DNA from 3 places in the Geodermatophilus sp. SYSU D01045 genome. Region 1 is predicted to be linked to each of the others. Evidence: predicted binding sites of a transcription regulator. Region 1 holds the regulator's gene; each other region holds the start of a gene.

Evidence for each region. Region 1 encodes LexA, which represses DNA repair genes until DNA is damaged. Its sites were predicted from a motif close to TCGAACANNTGTTCGA; they were not measured.
Region 2: a site for LexA is predicted at 2,386-2,401, ahead of ruvC (crossover junction endodeoxyribonuclease RuvC). Genes of this name have one in related genera too.
Region 3: a site for LexA is predicted at 2,389-2,404, ahead of dinB (DNA polymerase IV). Genes of this name have one in related genera too.

The regions. Positions count from the first base shown of each region.
Region 1 is NZ_JBJGZB010000021.1:12,834-17,656, reverse strand. Features, by position in the region: gene nrdR (transcriptional regulator NrdR) at 88-633, opposite strand; gene ACI798_RS17295 (hypothetical protein) at 1,125-1,700, opposite strand; gene ACI798_RS17290 (LysM peptidoglycan-binding domain-containing protein) at 1,818-2,447, opposite strand; gene lexA (transcriptional repressor LexA) at 2,683-3,462, shown strand; gene ACI798_RS17280 (hypothetical protein) at 3,490-4,560, opposite strand; gene ACI798_RS17275 (phosphatase PAP2 family protein) at 4,532-4,823, opposite strand, start outside.
Region 2 is NZ_JBJGZB010000006.1:60,640-65,462, forward strand. Features, by position in the region: gene ruvB (Holliday junction branch migration DNA helicase RuvB) at 46-1,170, opposite strand; gene ruvA (Holliday junction branch migration protein RuvA) at 1,167-1,805, opposite strand; gene ruvC (crossover junction endodeoxyribonuclease RuvC) at 1,802-2,368, opposite strand; gene ACI798_RS06825 (YebC/PmpR family DNA-binding transcriptional regulator) at 2,514-3,266, opposite strand; gene pdxT (pyridoxal 5'-phosphate synthase glutaminase subunit PdxT) at 3,263-3,931, opposite strand; gene pdxS (pyridoxal 5'-phosphate synthase lyase subunit PdxS) at 3,928-4,823, opposite strand, start outside.
Region 3 is NZ_JBJGZB010000006.1:174,933-179,755, forward strand. Features, by position in the region: gene ACI798_RS07350 (transglutaminase family protein) at 1-50, shown strand, start outside; gene ACI798_RS07355 (cupin domain-containing protein) at 83-454, opposite strand; gene ACI798_RS07360 (DUF3040 domain-containing protein) at 603-1,031, opposite strand; gene dinB (DNA polymerase IV) at 1,167-2,339, opposite strand; gene ACI798_RS07370 (BatC protein) at 2,570-2,890, shown strand; gene ACI798_RS07375 (cupin domain-containing protein) at 3,178-4,302, shown strand; gene ACI798_RS07380 (sucrase ferredoxin) at 4,322-4,823, shown strand, end outside.

The DNA of each region.
Region 1 (4,823 bases):
TGTTCCTATCCGGTGCTGCTGACGGTTTCGGTGGTGCTGGGAGGGCCGGCGACGCTGCCGGCGCACGTCTGGTCGCGCGGGCGGCGGTCAGCCGTCGCGGGCGGTGGAGGGGGTGCGGGCGGAGCCGCGCCGGCGCGGCGCCGGCGGCTCGATCTGCAGCCCGGGCAGCGGCGGGGTGCCGCCGCGGTGGTGGCGGGCCCGCAGCTCGGTGATCTCCTTCTCGAAGTCCTCGACCGAGGTGAAGGCGCGGTAGACGCTGGCGAAGCGCAGGTAGGCGACCTCGTCGAGCTCGCGCAGCGGCTGCAGGATGGCCAGCCCGACCTCGTGGCTGGGGACCTCGGCCACGCCGCTGGCGCGGATCGCGTCCTCCACCTGCTGGGCCAGCTGCTGGAGCTGGTCCTCGTCGACCGGCCGGCCCTGGCAGGCGCGCCGCACGCCGGCGACGACCTTGGTCCGGTTGAACGGCTCGCTCACCCCGCTGCGCTTGACGACGGCGAGCACCGCCTCCTCGACGGTGGTGAAACGGCGGCCGCAGGCCGGGCACGAGCGGCGGCGACGGGTGGTTGCCCCCTCGTCGGCCTCGCGCGAGTCGATCACGCGGCTGTCGGGGTTGTGGCAGAACGGGCAGCGCACTGCGGTTCACCTCCTCCGCGGGAGACCGGACCGGGGACCCGGTCGGGCGGCTGGTGCCGACGGGCTCGTCCGGCCCTGCCGGACCCGCCCGTCTGCGTCTGTCTGTGGACCCCTCTGGGGACATCCGGTGGACACCCCGTGGAGGTCCTGAGGACGGCCTGTGGAGGACTTCCATCGGTGCAACTACTAGATGTAGGGGGACAGTAGGCCCCGCTCCACTACATCTGCAAGACGAGAACCCGCGTGTCTCTTCCGTCGAGATCCGGCCGTGACCCCGTGGTGACCAGGGGCGAGCAGGGTCCCCTCCCGTCACACGACACGCCGGGACGCCGCGCGTGTCGGCGCGCGGGAGGGGGCGGGTGGGTGTATCGACCGCCCGTCAGGAGGGCGTCCACGAGCGCCTGCGATGGCGCGCGGACGCCCGCCCGGATCGCCGGCGGGACGCCGGCACGGGAACCACGGGCCCCGGGAGCACTCGCCCCCGCGGCGGGTCAGACGGTCGGGCGGACGGCGGGGCGGCCGCCGCGGGGGTGCGGCACCAGGTCCCCGAGGCGGATCGGCCGGGTGTAGAGGCGGGCGTCCTCGGCGAGGGTGTCGGCAGCGGGAGGTGCGGCCACGGACCCGAGGGCGACGGCGGGCATCTCCGCCGTGACGGCGCGGTGCCGCCCGGCGCCGTGGACGGCCCGTGCGCGGTGCCGGCCCGCGCCACCGCCGACGGCGGGCATCTCGGCGGTCATGTCGAGGCCGTGTCGACGTGCTCGGCGGGAGCGCTCGAGCGCAGGGCCTGCCGCCCGGTCCGATGCCGCCACGGCTGCCGGCGGGGCCTCGGGCGCCGGCGCGAGGTGCCGTTCGGGCAGTCGCACGTCGGCCAGCCCCACCCAGGTGCCGGCACCCTCGACCACCTCGGGGACGTCGGTCCGCAACCGCACCCAGGCCTCGCACACGCCGGCGTCGTCGTGTCGCCAGCCGAGCATCGCGCCGGGCACCCAGCTGCTGTTCACGAACACCTCGACGTCCTGTGGGGACCCGAAGGACACCGCTGCCTGGCTGTTCACGGCTGCTGACACGGTCCTCACCGTAAGTGTTGGTCTGCACTCAGTGCGTGAGCGACGCGACCGCCGATGGTTGACGAACCGGGGAGGTCCGCCTCGTCAGTTCCGGCCGCCCGGCCGCCGGCGGAGCGCCTACGGCAGGCGCAGCACCTGGCCGGGGACGACGACCGCCGCCTCCAGGTCGTTGAGCTCCTCGATCGCGTCGACCACCGCGCGCACGTCCTGGCCGGGGCCGGCGACCTCCGCGGCGATCGACCACACCGTGTCACCGCTCTCGACCACGACGCTGCTCTCGCCGGCCAGGCGCAGGCCGTCATCAGGGGCGAGGACCCCCCGGCCGAGGGCGGCCCCGCCGACGCCGGCGGCGAGGACCAGCACGGTGACCAGGCGGCGCCCGCGACGGGTCAGCCGCACCGGCGCCGGGGCCGGCGCGCACCGCGTGCGGACGGCGGCCCGGGCGGGCTCCGAGCGCACCGGCCGCCCGCTGGGGCGGGCCGGGTCGCGACGGGTGCGCGGCCCCTCGGCGGCCGGCCCGGCGGTGCGCGCGGGAGCCGCCGCGGGACGGTCGGGCACCGGCCGCAGGTGCCCCGCGACGCGGGGACCCGAGCCCGGCAGGCCCGCCCGCGGCGCCGGCCGGTCGGCGCGAGCCGGGACCGACCGGCCCCCGCCGGCGGCCGTCCCGCCCTCCCCGCGGAGCGGCGGCCGCCACGGGACCCGGACCGCCGCGTCGAACTCGAGCACTGCCTGCCGCACGCTGCCCATGACCGCTCCTCCAGATCGGGTCCACCGCATCGAACGCGTGTTCGATCGAACGTCTGTCCGGATGTCTACCGCACGGGTCCGACGAGTGCGAGAGCGGCGCGGCGTGTCCTTCGAACACACGTTTGAACCTGCGGCGCCGGCGCGCTACGGTCCGTGCGGGCGCACCGCCCGCCGACCGGCCCCGGCCGGGAGGGCGACGGACGGGCCGCGGGGACGCGGCCGGCGAGGAGGAGACGTGGCGGGCACGAGCGGGACCGGCCAGGGCACCCGGGGCGGCGGCGCGGCGACCCGCCGTCCGGCCGCCGAGCGCGGTGCCGGCGCGGACGGCACGGGCGCCGTGCGCACCTTCCCCGACCGGGGCGAGGGCGGCGACGGCCTGACCCAGCGGCAGCGCCGGGTCCTCGAGGTCATCCGCGACTCGATCGAGCGGCGTGGCTACCCCCCCTCGGTCCGCGAGATCGGCGAGGCGGTCGGCCTGTCCTCGGCGTCGTCGGTCGCCCACCAGCTGTCGGTGCTGCAGAAGAAGGGCTGGCTGCGGCGCGACCCCAACCGGCCCCGCGCACTCGACGTCCGGCTGCCCGGTGAGACCGCGGGCGAGTCCGCCCCGGCGGCGCCCGCCGCGGCCGCCGACGGCTCGGCGGCCCCCACCTACGTCCCGCTGGTCGGGCGGATCGCGGCCGGTGGCCCGGTGCTCGCCGAGCAGGCCGTCGAGGACGTCTTCCCGCTCCCCCGCGAGCTCGTCGGCGAGGGCACGCTGTTCATGCTGCGCGTCGCCGGTGACTCGATGGTCGACGCGGCCATCTGCGACGGCGACTGGGTCGTCGTCCGCCAGCAGCCCACCGCCGAGAACGGCGAGATCGTCGCCGCGATGCTCGACGGCGAGGCCACGGTCAAGACGTACAAGCGCCGCGACGGGCACGTCTGGCTGCTGCCGCACAACCCGGCCTACGAGCCGATCCCCGGCGACGAGGCCACCGTCCTCGGCCGCGTCGTCACCGTCCTGCGGCGGGTCTGAGCCGCAGGTCCCCGCCGGTGCCGGAGCTCAGGCGCCGGCGGGCGGACCACCGGACCGGCGGCGGCGCAGCCGCCCGCCGATCCACACCAGCGCGGTCGCGACGACGGCGGCGGCCACGCCGGCGGCCACCGGCGACAGGCCCCCGGCGTCCCCGCCGAGCAGGGCCGACGGCGACGGGTCGGCCGCGGGGGGCGCCGCCGTCGTGGGCGGCGCGGACCCCGCCGGGACCGGCACCGCGGTCACGTCCCCGGGGAGGCCCTCGCCGGCCACCAGCAGCGCGCTGCCGTCCGCGGTGAACGACACGGCCTCCCCCTGCGGTGCCTCGGGCAGGGCGATCCGCACCGGCTCGCCGGCCAGCGCCCCCGGGACGTCGGCCCCGGCGAGCGGCCAGACGTAGGCGTCGGTGTAGGTGCGCAGCGCGATCCGGCTGCCGTCGCGGGCGACCGCCCCGCCGGTGACCAGCAGTTGCCCGGCCCGGCCCACGGGACCGCCGGGCGTGCCGGTGAGGGTGAACGCGACGGTGCCGACGTCGGCCAGCGCGACCGTGCCGCCGTCGACCAGCGGCGCCGCCGGCCGGTAGACGTGGCTGGCGCCGAGCACCTCCTTGGTCACGATGTACGGGGTCCCGTCGGGGGCGAGCAGCAGCGCCTCGGCGTCGTGCGGGCCGTCGGGGTAGGTCAGCCGGTGCAGCGCCGTCCCGCCGTCGGGCCGCAGCGCGACGAGCGCGACCGTCGTCCGGACGGTGGTGTTGTCGCCGGTGTCGGCCAGCCACACCGTGCCGTCGGGGCCGACGCCGAGGTCCTCGGGGTCGTAGGGGTCCACCGGCGCGGTGGTCACGTCGACGACCTGGCACGCGCCGTCGAGCACGTACACGGCGACCTCGTCCCCGCCGTCGACCACGGCGAGCATCCGGTCGCCGACGTCCACCAGGCCGGAGAGCTCGGCCAGCCGCGGGTCGGTCACCTGGCAGCGGACCGAGGGAGCGGCCGGCTCCTCGGCCGCGGCCGGGGCCGCCCGGAGGGCGAGCAGGCCCGCGGTCAGCAGGACGGCCGGTGCCCGCCGGACGGTGCTACGCGGACGGGCGGCCGGACCGGGCACTCGCCCAGCGTGACAGCACCAGCGCGTCGAGTGCGTGAACCACGCCCAGCAGCAGCAGCCCGACGGCCGCGCCCACCACGGCGTCGGTGACCCAGTGGAAGTCCAGCGAGACCATCGCGATCCCGGTGGCCACCGGCCCGACGACGGCCAGCCACCACAGGGTGCGCTGCACCCGCGGCCCGAGTCCGTACTCGACCGCCTGCCAGCGCGCCACGCCCCACATGAGCACGGCGTTGGCCACGTGCCCGGAGGGGTAGCTGGCG
Region 2 (4,823 bases), on a different contig from region 1:
CGGTCGGCCCGGGGAGGGCCGAGTTGCGCGCCAGCGCCGATCAGTCTAGGCGTCGAACAGCGGTTCCGACGACGCGCCCGGGTCACGCGGGACGGCTGTGACACCCCCGAGGGGGATGCCGCCGCGCGGCACCGGGTGGCCGAGGTGCCGCCAGGCCGCCTCGGTGGCCACCCGCCCGCGCGGGGTGCGGGCCAGCAGCCCGGCGCGGACGAGGAACGGCTCGCACACCTCCTCGACGGTGGTCGGCTCCTCGCCCACCGCGACCGCCAGCGTGGAGACGCCGACCGGCCCGCCGGAGAAGCGCACGACCAGCGCCTCCAGCACCGCCCGGTCCAGCCGGTCCAGCCCGAGGTCGTCGACGTCGTAGAGGGCCAGCGCGGCCTGCGCGACGGCGCGGGTGACCCGGCCGTCGGCCTCGACCTCGGCGTAGTCGCGGACCCGGCGCAGCAGCCGGTTGGCGATGCGCGGCGTCCCGCGGGAGCGGCCGGCGATCTCGGCCGAGCCGTCGTCGGTGAGCTCGACGCCGAGCAGGTCGGCGCTGCGGGCGAGCACCTGCTGCAGCTCGGCGGGCTCGTAGAACTCCATCTGCCCGACGAAGCCGAACCGGTCGCGCAGCGGCCCGGTGAGCAGGCCCGCCCGGGTGGTCGCGCCGACCAGGGTGAACGGGTTGATCTCCAGCGGGATCGCGGTGGCGCCGGGCCCCTTGCCGACGACGACGTCGACCCGGAAGTCCTCCATCGCCATGTACAGCAGTTCCTCGGCGGGCCGCGCGATGCGGTGGATCTCGTCGATGAACAGCACGTCGCCGGGGCCGAGGTTGGACAGCATCGCGGCGAGGTCGCCGGAGCGCTCGATCGCCGGGCCGCTGGTGATCTTCACCGAGGTGCCGAGCTCCGAGCCGATGATCAGCGCGAGGCTGGTCTTGCCGAGCCCGGGCGGGCCGGACAGCAGCACGTGGTCCGGCGGCCGGCCCCGGCGCTTGGCGCCCTCGAGGACCAGCGCGAGCTGGCGGGCGACCTTGGGCTGGCCGATGAAGTCGGTCAGCGAGTGCGGCCGCAGCGCGGACTCGACCACCCGCTCCTCGTCCCCGGCCTGCGGGGAGACGGCGAAGTCGCGGCTGATGCCGGACTCCACCTCGCCGGTCAGCGACCGGTCGAACGGGGCGCTCACGACCGGCCCAGCAGCTGCAGCGCCTGGCGCAGCAGCAGCGCGACGTCGACCCGCCCGGTGCTGGTGAGCTGCTCGTCGGCGACCGGCGCGAGCGCGGTGAGCGCGGTGTCGGCCTCCTTGGTGGACCAGCCGAGCCCGACCAGCGCCGAGGACAGCTGGTCGCGCCAGGGCGCCACCGGGGTGACCGGCGCGAGACCCGCCGGGGCGGGCCCGTCGAGCTGGGTGTCGGTGGTGGTGGCGCCCAGCCGGTCGCGCAGCTCGAGGATCAGCCGCTCGGCGCCCTTCTTGCCGATGCCGGGCACCTGCATGAGCGCCTTGACGTCGGCCGTGGACACCGCGCGGCGGACCTCGCGCGGCGGGTGGATGGCCAGCACCGCCTGCGCCAGCCGCGGGCCGACGCCGTTGGCGGTCTGCAGCAGCTCGAACAGCTGCCGCTCGTCGTCGTCGGCGAAGCCGTAGAGGGTGAGGGAGTCCTCGCGCACGACCAGGCTGGTGGCCAGGCGGGCGTCCTCACCCACCGCGAGCCGGGCGATGGTGCCCGGCGTGCACTGCACGGCCAGGCCGATGCCGCCGACCTCGACGACCGCGCCCTCCGGGCCGACCGCGGCGACCCGGCCGCTCACCGAGGCGATCACCGGGACACCCCCTGCCAGCGCGGCAGCGTCCGCTGCACCACCGGCGCGCCGATGCCGCCGGCGATCGCCGCGACCCGCAGCCGGTCCTGGGCCGGGCCGCGCCACACGTGGCAGACCGCCAGCGCCAGGGCGTCGGCGGCGTCGGCCGGCTTGGGGGGTGACGCCAGCCCCAGCACCCGGGTGACCATGAGGGTGACCTGCTCCTTGTCCGCGCGGCCGTTGCCGGAGATGGCCGCCTTGACCTCGCTGGGCGTGTGCCAGGCGACCGGCCGGTCGGCCTGCGCAGCGGCCAGCGCCGCGACCCCGGCCGCCTGCGCGGTGCCGGTGGCGGTGCCCTTGTTGTTCTGGGTGAACACCCGCTCGATGGCCACGACGTCGGGCCGGTGCTCGCGCAGCAGCGCGGTGACCTGGGTGTGCAGCTCCAGCAGCCGCAGCTCCAGGTCCAGGTCCGCGGAGCTGCGGATCACGCCGACGCCCACGGCGGCCGGGCGCGTGCCGGGCCGGCCGTCGACCACACCCCACCCGCACCGGGTCAGCCCCGGGTCGATGCCGAGCACCCGCATGCCCGCTCCCCCTCCCACCGAACGCGTGTTCGACCGCAACCGTAACCGTCCCGGACGACGGCCCCGCGGCGCAACACGCGGCACGGTCCGGGGAGCGGTGCGCGGCCCCGGCCGTGCGCGGCGGGGAGGGAGAGGAGGAGCTCCCTCAGCCGACCTTCTCGAGCACCTCGTCGGAGACGTCGTAGTTGGCGTAGACGTTCTGCACGTCGTCGAGGTCCTCGAGCGCGTCGATGAGGCGGAACACCTTGCCGGCGCCCTCCTCGTCGAGCTCGACGGTGACGCTGGGCACGAACCCGGCCTCGGCCGAGTCGTAGTCGATGCCGGCGTCCTGCAGCGCGGTGCGGACGGCGACCAGGTCACCGGGCTCGGAGACGACCTCGAGGGTGTCGCCGAGGTCGCGGACCTCCTCGGCGCCGGCGTCGAGGACCGCCATGAGAACGGTGTCCTCGTCGACGCCGTCGGCCTTCGGGACGACGACGACGCCCTTGCGGGTGAACAGGTAGGACACCGAGCCCGGGTCGGCCATCGAGCCGCCGTTGCGGGTCATCGCGGTGCGCACCTCGGAGGCCGACCGGTTGCGGTTGTCGGTGAGGCACTCGACGAGCACCGCGACGCCCCCCGCCGCGTAGCCCTCATAGGTGATCGACTGGTACTCGACGCCACCGGCCTCGGCGCCCGAGCCGCGCTTGACCGCGCGGTCGATGTTGTCGTTGGGGACCGAGGACTTCTTCGCCTTCTGGATGGCGTCGTAGAGCGTCGGGTTGCCCGCGGGGTCACCGCCGCCGGTGCGCGCCGCGACCTCGATGTTCTTGATCAGCTTGGCGAACAGCTTGCCGCGCTTGGCGTCGATGGCGGCCTTCTTGTGCTTCGTGGTCGCCCACTTGGAATGGCCGCTCACTGTGCTCCTCCGAGGTCGGGGGCGCCGGCACCGGCGCCGCTGGGGGCTGCGACCGCCCCGCCGACCGCGCTCCGCACGATCTCCATGAAACACGCGTGGACCCGGGTGTCCCCGGTCAGCTCGGGGTGGAAGCTGGTGGCCACGACGTCGCCCTGGCGCACCGCGACGATCCTACCGTCGGCCGCTCCGCCCTCGACCCGCCCGAGGACCTGCACCCCCGGCCCGGCCTCCTCGACCCACGGCGCACGGATGAACACGGCCGACAGCGGGCCGCCGGGCACGCCCTCCACCGCGACGCGCGACTCGAAGGAGTCGGCCTGCCGGCCGAAGGCGTTGCGCCGCACGGTGACGTCGAGGCCACCGATCGTCTGCTGCCCGGGCGGGGCGTCGAGGAGCCGGTCGGCCAGCAGCACCAGCCCGGCGCAGGTGCCGTACACCGGCAGCCCGCCGCGGACGGCGGCACGCAGCGGCTCGAGCAGCCCGGTGCGGACGGCGAGGTTCGCCATCGTGGTCGACTCGCCGCCGGGCAGGACCAGCCCGTCGACGGCGGCCAGCTCGGCGGGGCGCCGCACCGGCACCGCGTCCGCGCCGAGCCCGGTCAGGACCGCGAGGTGCTCGCGGACGTCGCCCTGCAGCGCGAGCACCCCGATCCGGGGCGCGCTCACCAGCCGCGCGCGGCGAACCGCTGCGAGTCGGACAGCGTGTCCACGTCGATCCCGACCATGGCCTCGCCCAGCCCGCGGGAGACCTTGGCGATCACGTCGGGGTCGTCGTGGAACGTCGTCGCCTGGACGATCGCGGCGGCGCGCCGGGCCGGGTCGCCGGACTTGAAGATCCCCGAGCCGACGAACACGCCCTCGGCGCCCAGCTGCATCATCATCGCCGCGTCGGCCGGGGTGGCGATGCCGCCGGCGGTGAACAGCACGACCGGCAGCTTCCCGGTGCGGGCCACCTCGGCGACCAGGTCGTGCGGCGCGCGCAGTTCCTTGGCCGCGACGAACAGCTCGGTCTCGTCGAGGGTGCCCAGCCGCCGGATGCCGGCCCGGATCGCCCGCACGTGCCGCGTCGCCTCGACGACGTTGCCCGTGCCCGCCTCGCCCTTCGACCGGATCATGGCCGCGCCCTCGGCGATCCGCCGCAGCGCCTCGCCCAGGTCGGTGGCGCCGCAGACGAACGGCACGGTGAACGCGTGCTTGTCGATGTGGTGCGCCTCGTCGGCCGGGGTGAGCACCTCGGACTCGTCGACGTAGTCGACGCCGAGGCTCTGCAGCACCTGGGCCTCGACGAAGTGCCCGATGCGGGCCTTGGCCATCACCGGGATGGAGACGGCGGAGACGATCCCGTCGATCATGTCGGGGTCGCTCATCCGCGCGATGCCGCCCTGGGCGCGGATGTCGGCGGGCACCCGCTCGAGCGCCATGACGGCGACGGCGCCGGCGTCCTCGGCGATCCTCGCCTGCTCGGGGGTGACGACGTCCATGATGACGCCGCCCTTGAGCTGCTCGGCGAGGCCGCGCTTGACGCGGGAGGTGCCGGTGACGGGGAGGGCGGCGGGGT
Region 3 (4,823 bases), on a different contig from region 1:
TCGGGGCGGCGGTCACCGCCCGCCTGCCCCGCCGGACCCCCGTCGCCTGAGCGGGACCCCGCGGGTCCCGGGCCGGCGGGGTCTACTGCCGGGTCGCCCAGACCGAGGCGCCGTGCCAGTCGACGGCCACGGCCGGCTCGTCCCCCACGACCCAGGCGTCGTGTCCCGGCGGCAGCGTCGTGACGTCACCGGGACCCGCGTCGAGCTCGGTGCCGTCCGCCATGACGACGTGGATGCGGCCGGAGAGGTGGTACTGCTGGTGCGGCGCCTCGCACAGGTCCGTGCCGGCGACCGGCCTGACGTGCTCGGACCACCGCCAGCCGGGCTGGACGGTGATCCTGCCGACCTCGACGTCGCCGGCCAGGCGCACCAGCTCCAGCCGCCAGTTGTCGCCCTGCCGCACCTCGTCGGGACGGTCGAAGGACACGTGCTCCAGGGGCTGTGTCTGCGTCATCGGGACTCCCCCTCCCGAGCGGCCCGTTCGTGGCGGTTCCAGTGTCCCCACCCGCCCCCCGGGCGGTCGACCCCCGAGGCCACGGTGCCGGGAACGGCGACGGCCGCCGTCCCGGGTGGGACGGCGGCCGTCGGCGGGGTCTCGCGGGCTACTGGTCGTAGCGGCGGCGGAAGCGCTCCTCGAGCCGGTTCTTCAGCGGCTGCCGGCGGGGGCGGCCGCCCCGGCCGCGGCCGGCCTGCGCGCCGCGGGCACCGGCCGGGCCGGTCTCGACGGCGCCGGTGGCCGAGCGGTAGTTGAGGACGCCGAGCGCGGCACCGCCGAACATCACGAGGAAGCCGAGGACGCCCAGGGGCACGGACGGGACGACGGCGCCACCGACGAGGACGGCCAGGCCCACCACGACCAGCAGCGCACCGAGCTGCAGCTTCCGCCGGGCCTTGAGCCTGCGGTCGCCGGTGCGGACGGAGGAGGCGAACTTGGGATCGTCGTCGACGAGGGCGCGCTCGATCTGCTCCAGCAGTCGCTGCTCGTGCTCGGAGAGCGGCACCGAGACCTCCAGGTGGGCGGAGCCAGACACCACCGGGCCCGTACCCGGTGGTGACACCGAGGATACGAGCCGTCGGCGGGGTGCGAAAGGCGAGTGCGCGGCGACCCGCCGCACTGCCGTCGGGACCACCCCTCCGGGGGTCCGTGACGGGCCCCCAGGCCCGCCTCAGCGCACCCGGCGGTCGCGGTCGCGGTGCAGCAGCGTGGCCGGCCGCACCGCGCCGGCGCCGAACCGGCGGGCCGCCCGGTCGGCGGCGAGCTCCGCGTCGCGGCGGCCGTGCTCGCGGGCGCCGAGCTCGAGCTGCCGGGGAGCCTCGCCGGACCGGACCAGCCGCTCGGCCCGCACGCCGACCAGCCGGATCCGCGCCCGGTCCAGCCCGAGCGCGTCGAACAGGGCCCGCGCGGTCTCGTACACCTCCTGCCCGACGTCGGTGGGGACGCCGAGGGTGCGGCTGCGGGTGAGGGTGGTGAAGTCGGCGAAGCGGACCTTGATGCTCACCGTGCGGGTCAGCCAGCCGCCCGCGCGCAGCCGGGCCGCCGTCCGCTCGGACAGCCGCAGCAGCTCCCGGTGGATCACGGCCGGGTCGTCGACGTCGGTGGGGAAGGTCTCCTCGTGCCCGGTCGAGCGCTCCGGCTCGTCGGGCACCACCCGGCGGGGGTCGCGGCCCCAGGCCAGCTCGTGCAGGTGGGCGCCGGCGGCGGGGCCCAGTGCCCGCTGCAGGGTGCGCGCCGGGACGTGCGCGAGGTCGCCGACGGTGCGCAGCCCCAGCCGCAGCAGCACCTGCTCGGTCTTCGCGCCCACGCCCCACAGCGCGCCGACCGGCAGCGGGTGCAGGAAGTCGATGACCTCGGCCGGGCGGACGACGAGCAGCCCGTCGGGCTTGGCGTGGGTGGAGGCGAGCTTGGCCACGAACTTGGTGCCGGCCACGCCGACGGAGCAGGTGATGCCCTGTTCGTCGAAGACGCGGGCGCGCAGGTACTCCCCGATCTCGGCGGCGTCGCCCAGCCGGCGCCCGGCCCCGCCCACGTCGAGGAAGGCCTCGTCCAGGCTCAGCGGCTCCACCAGCGGGGTCACCGACCGGAACAGCGCCATGACCGCCCGGGACACCTCGGCGTAGAGGCCCACGTCCCCCGGCAGCACGGTCGCCGCCGGGCACAGCCGCAGCGCCCGCGCCGTCGGCATGGCGGCGTGCACGCCGTACGCGCGGGCCTCGTAGGTGGCCGAGGTGACCACCCCGCGGTTGCCCGCGCCGCCCACGATGACCGGCGTGCCGGCGAGCTCGGGGTGCCGGCGCACCTCGACGCTGGCGAAGAACGCGTCCATGTCGACGTGCAGCACCGTGCACCCCTCGGCACGCCCGCCCGACGACCGCACGCGACCTCCCCGCTCGAACACGTGTTCGGAGACTAACGGTCCCCCGCCGGCGGCGGCGCGCCGTCCCCGGCGTGTCCGGGGAGCTCGTGACGACGCTGGTCGGCGCATGTGTGACCGGCGCACGGGCGAGGTAGGTGGGACACGACCGACCGTCGTCCGGCGGACGGTCCCGACCCGGATCCCGGAGGAGCCCGATGGCGCTCGACGACGACGACATGACCAGCACGGAGGGTCCGGCCGACAGCGGTGCCGGCGAGGGCACGCCCGGCCAGCACGACGGCGGCGCCGACGGCGGTGCCGACAGCGGCGCGGGCCACGGCCCGGCCGACGGCGGCGCGGTGGGCGGTGGCTCGGACGGCGGCGCGGACGGCGGTGCCGACGGCGGTGCGGACGGCGGCGCCGACGGTGGTGCCGACGGTGGTGCCGACGGCGGCGCCGGTCACGGCCCGGCCGACGGCGGTGCGGACGGCGGTGCCGACGGCGGCGCCGACGGTGGCGCGGACGGTTCGGCCTGAGCCAGGACCCGGCCGGCGCGGGGCCGGGCGGGGCTGACACCCGCCCGGCCCTGCGCCGGTGCACGCACCTCGACCCCGCGGTCTTCGCCGAGCGGTACTGGTCCCGCCGCCCGCTGCTCGCCCGCGCCGAGGACACCGGGGAGTCGTTCACCGACCTGCTGACGCTGACCGACGTCGACGAGCTGCTGTCGCGGCGCGGCCTGCGCACGCCGTTCCTGCGCATCGCCAAGGACGGCGCCGTCGTCGACGCCCAGCGGTTCACCACCTCCGGCGGCGCCGGCGCCGAGGTGGCCGACCAGGTCTCCTCCGACGCCGTGCTGCGGCTGTTCGCCGACGGCAGCACCGTGGTCCTGCAGGGCCTGCACCGGCTCTGGCCGCCGCTGATCGAGTTCGCCGACCAACTGGCCGCCGACCTGGGGCACCCGACGCAGGTCAACGCGTACGTGACGCCGCCGTCCTCGCGCGGGTTCAGCCCGCACTACGACGTCCACGACGTCTTCGTGCTGCAGGTGGCCGGCGAGAAGCACTGGACCATCCACGAGCCGGTGCTCGAGGAGCCGCTGCGCACCCAGCCGTGGACCGACCGCCGGGCCGCCGTCGCCGCGGCCGCCGAGCGCGAGCCGGTGGTCGACGCCGTCCTGCGCCCGGGCGACACCCTCTACCTGCCGCGCGGCTACCTGCACTCGGCGGTCGCGCTCGGGCAGACCAGCGCGCACCTGACCATCGGCGTGCACTCGGTGACCCGCTGGGCCGCGGCCGAGTCGGCGCTGGACCTGGTGCGGGTGCTGGCCGCCGAGGACCGGGAGCTGCGCCGCGCCCTGCCGCTGGGCCTGGACCTGTCCGATCCGGCGTCGGTCCGCGACGACGTCGCCACGGTCGTGACCGCGCTGCAGGAGTGGCTGGGCCGGGTGGACCCCGGCGAGGTCGCCGAGCGGCTGCGCTCGCGGACCTGGTCGCAGGTGCGCCCCGAGCCGGTCGCGCCGCTGGCGCAGGCCACCGCGGCGGCCGCGCTCGGCCCGGACACCGTGCTGCGGCTGCGCCGCCGGCTGCGCTGCGCGCTCCGCGACGCCCCGGCCACCGCCGAGGGCGGGCGGGTCGCCCTGCTGGCCGGCCGCCGCCGGCTGGAGTTCCCCGCCTCCACCCGCGCCGCGCTCGAGGGCCTGCTGGCCGCCGGCGAGCTCAAGGTCGCCGACCTGGCGGGCCTGGACGCCGACGACCGGCTCACCCTCGCCCGCCGGCTGGTCACCGAGTCGATCGCGCTGGTCGCCGGCGCGGCGGTGCAGGGCGCGCACGGGGTCGACGGCGTCCCGGCCACCGCCCCCGAGCCGGGTCCACACGGACCTGGCGCCCCGGCGCCGGACGCCGGCGGGGACGATGGGGAGCGTGCCGACGCCCTCGGGACCGGGTCGTGACCCCGTCGCCTCCTCCCGGGTGACCGCCACCGTCCCCGCCCGTGCCGGCCGGCTCGACGCCACCCGCTGCTCGGTCACGGCCCTGGTCCGGGGGGACTCCCCCGTGGCCACGGCCGGGCCGGCGCAGCGCTGGCTGCTCGTCGAGCAGCCGGGCCCGTGGGGCCGCGACGCGCTGACCGGCTCCCGCATCGACCCGGCGGTGACCGCCCGGCTGGCCGCGCGCGCCCGCGCCGAGGGCGTGCGGGTGCTGCTGGTCCGCCGGCCCGGCGACCGGGCCGCGGACTCCGGGCGCCGCTGGGCCTACGCCGACGGCCGCCCGGGCCGCGAGGGCCTGTGGTGGTCGACCCGCGACGACGACGCCGAGCTGGTCGGGGCCCCCTGGGACGGCTCGGTCGGCGAGCGCGCCGACCGGCCGGCGTACCTGGTGTGCACGCACGGGCAGCACGACGCCTGCTGCGCGCTGCGCGGCCGGCCGCTGGCCGCGGCGATGCCCGCGCCCGCCGACGTCTGGGAGTGCAGCC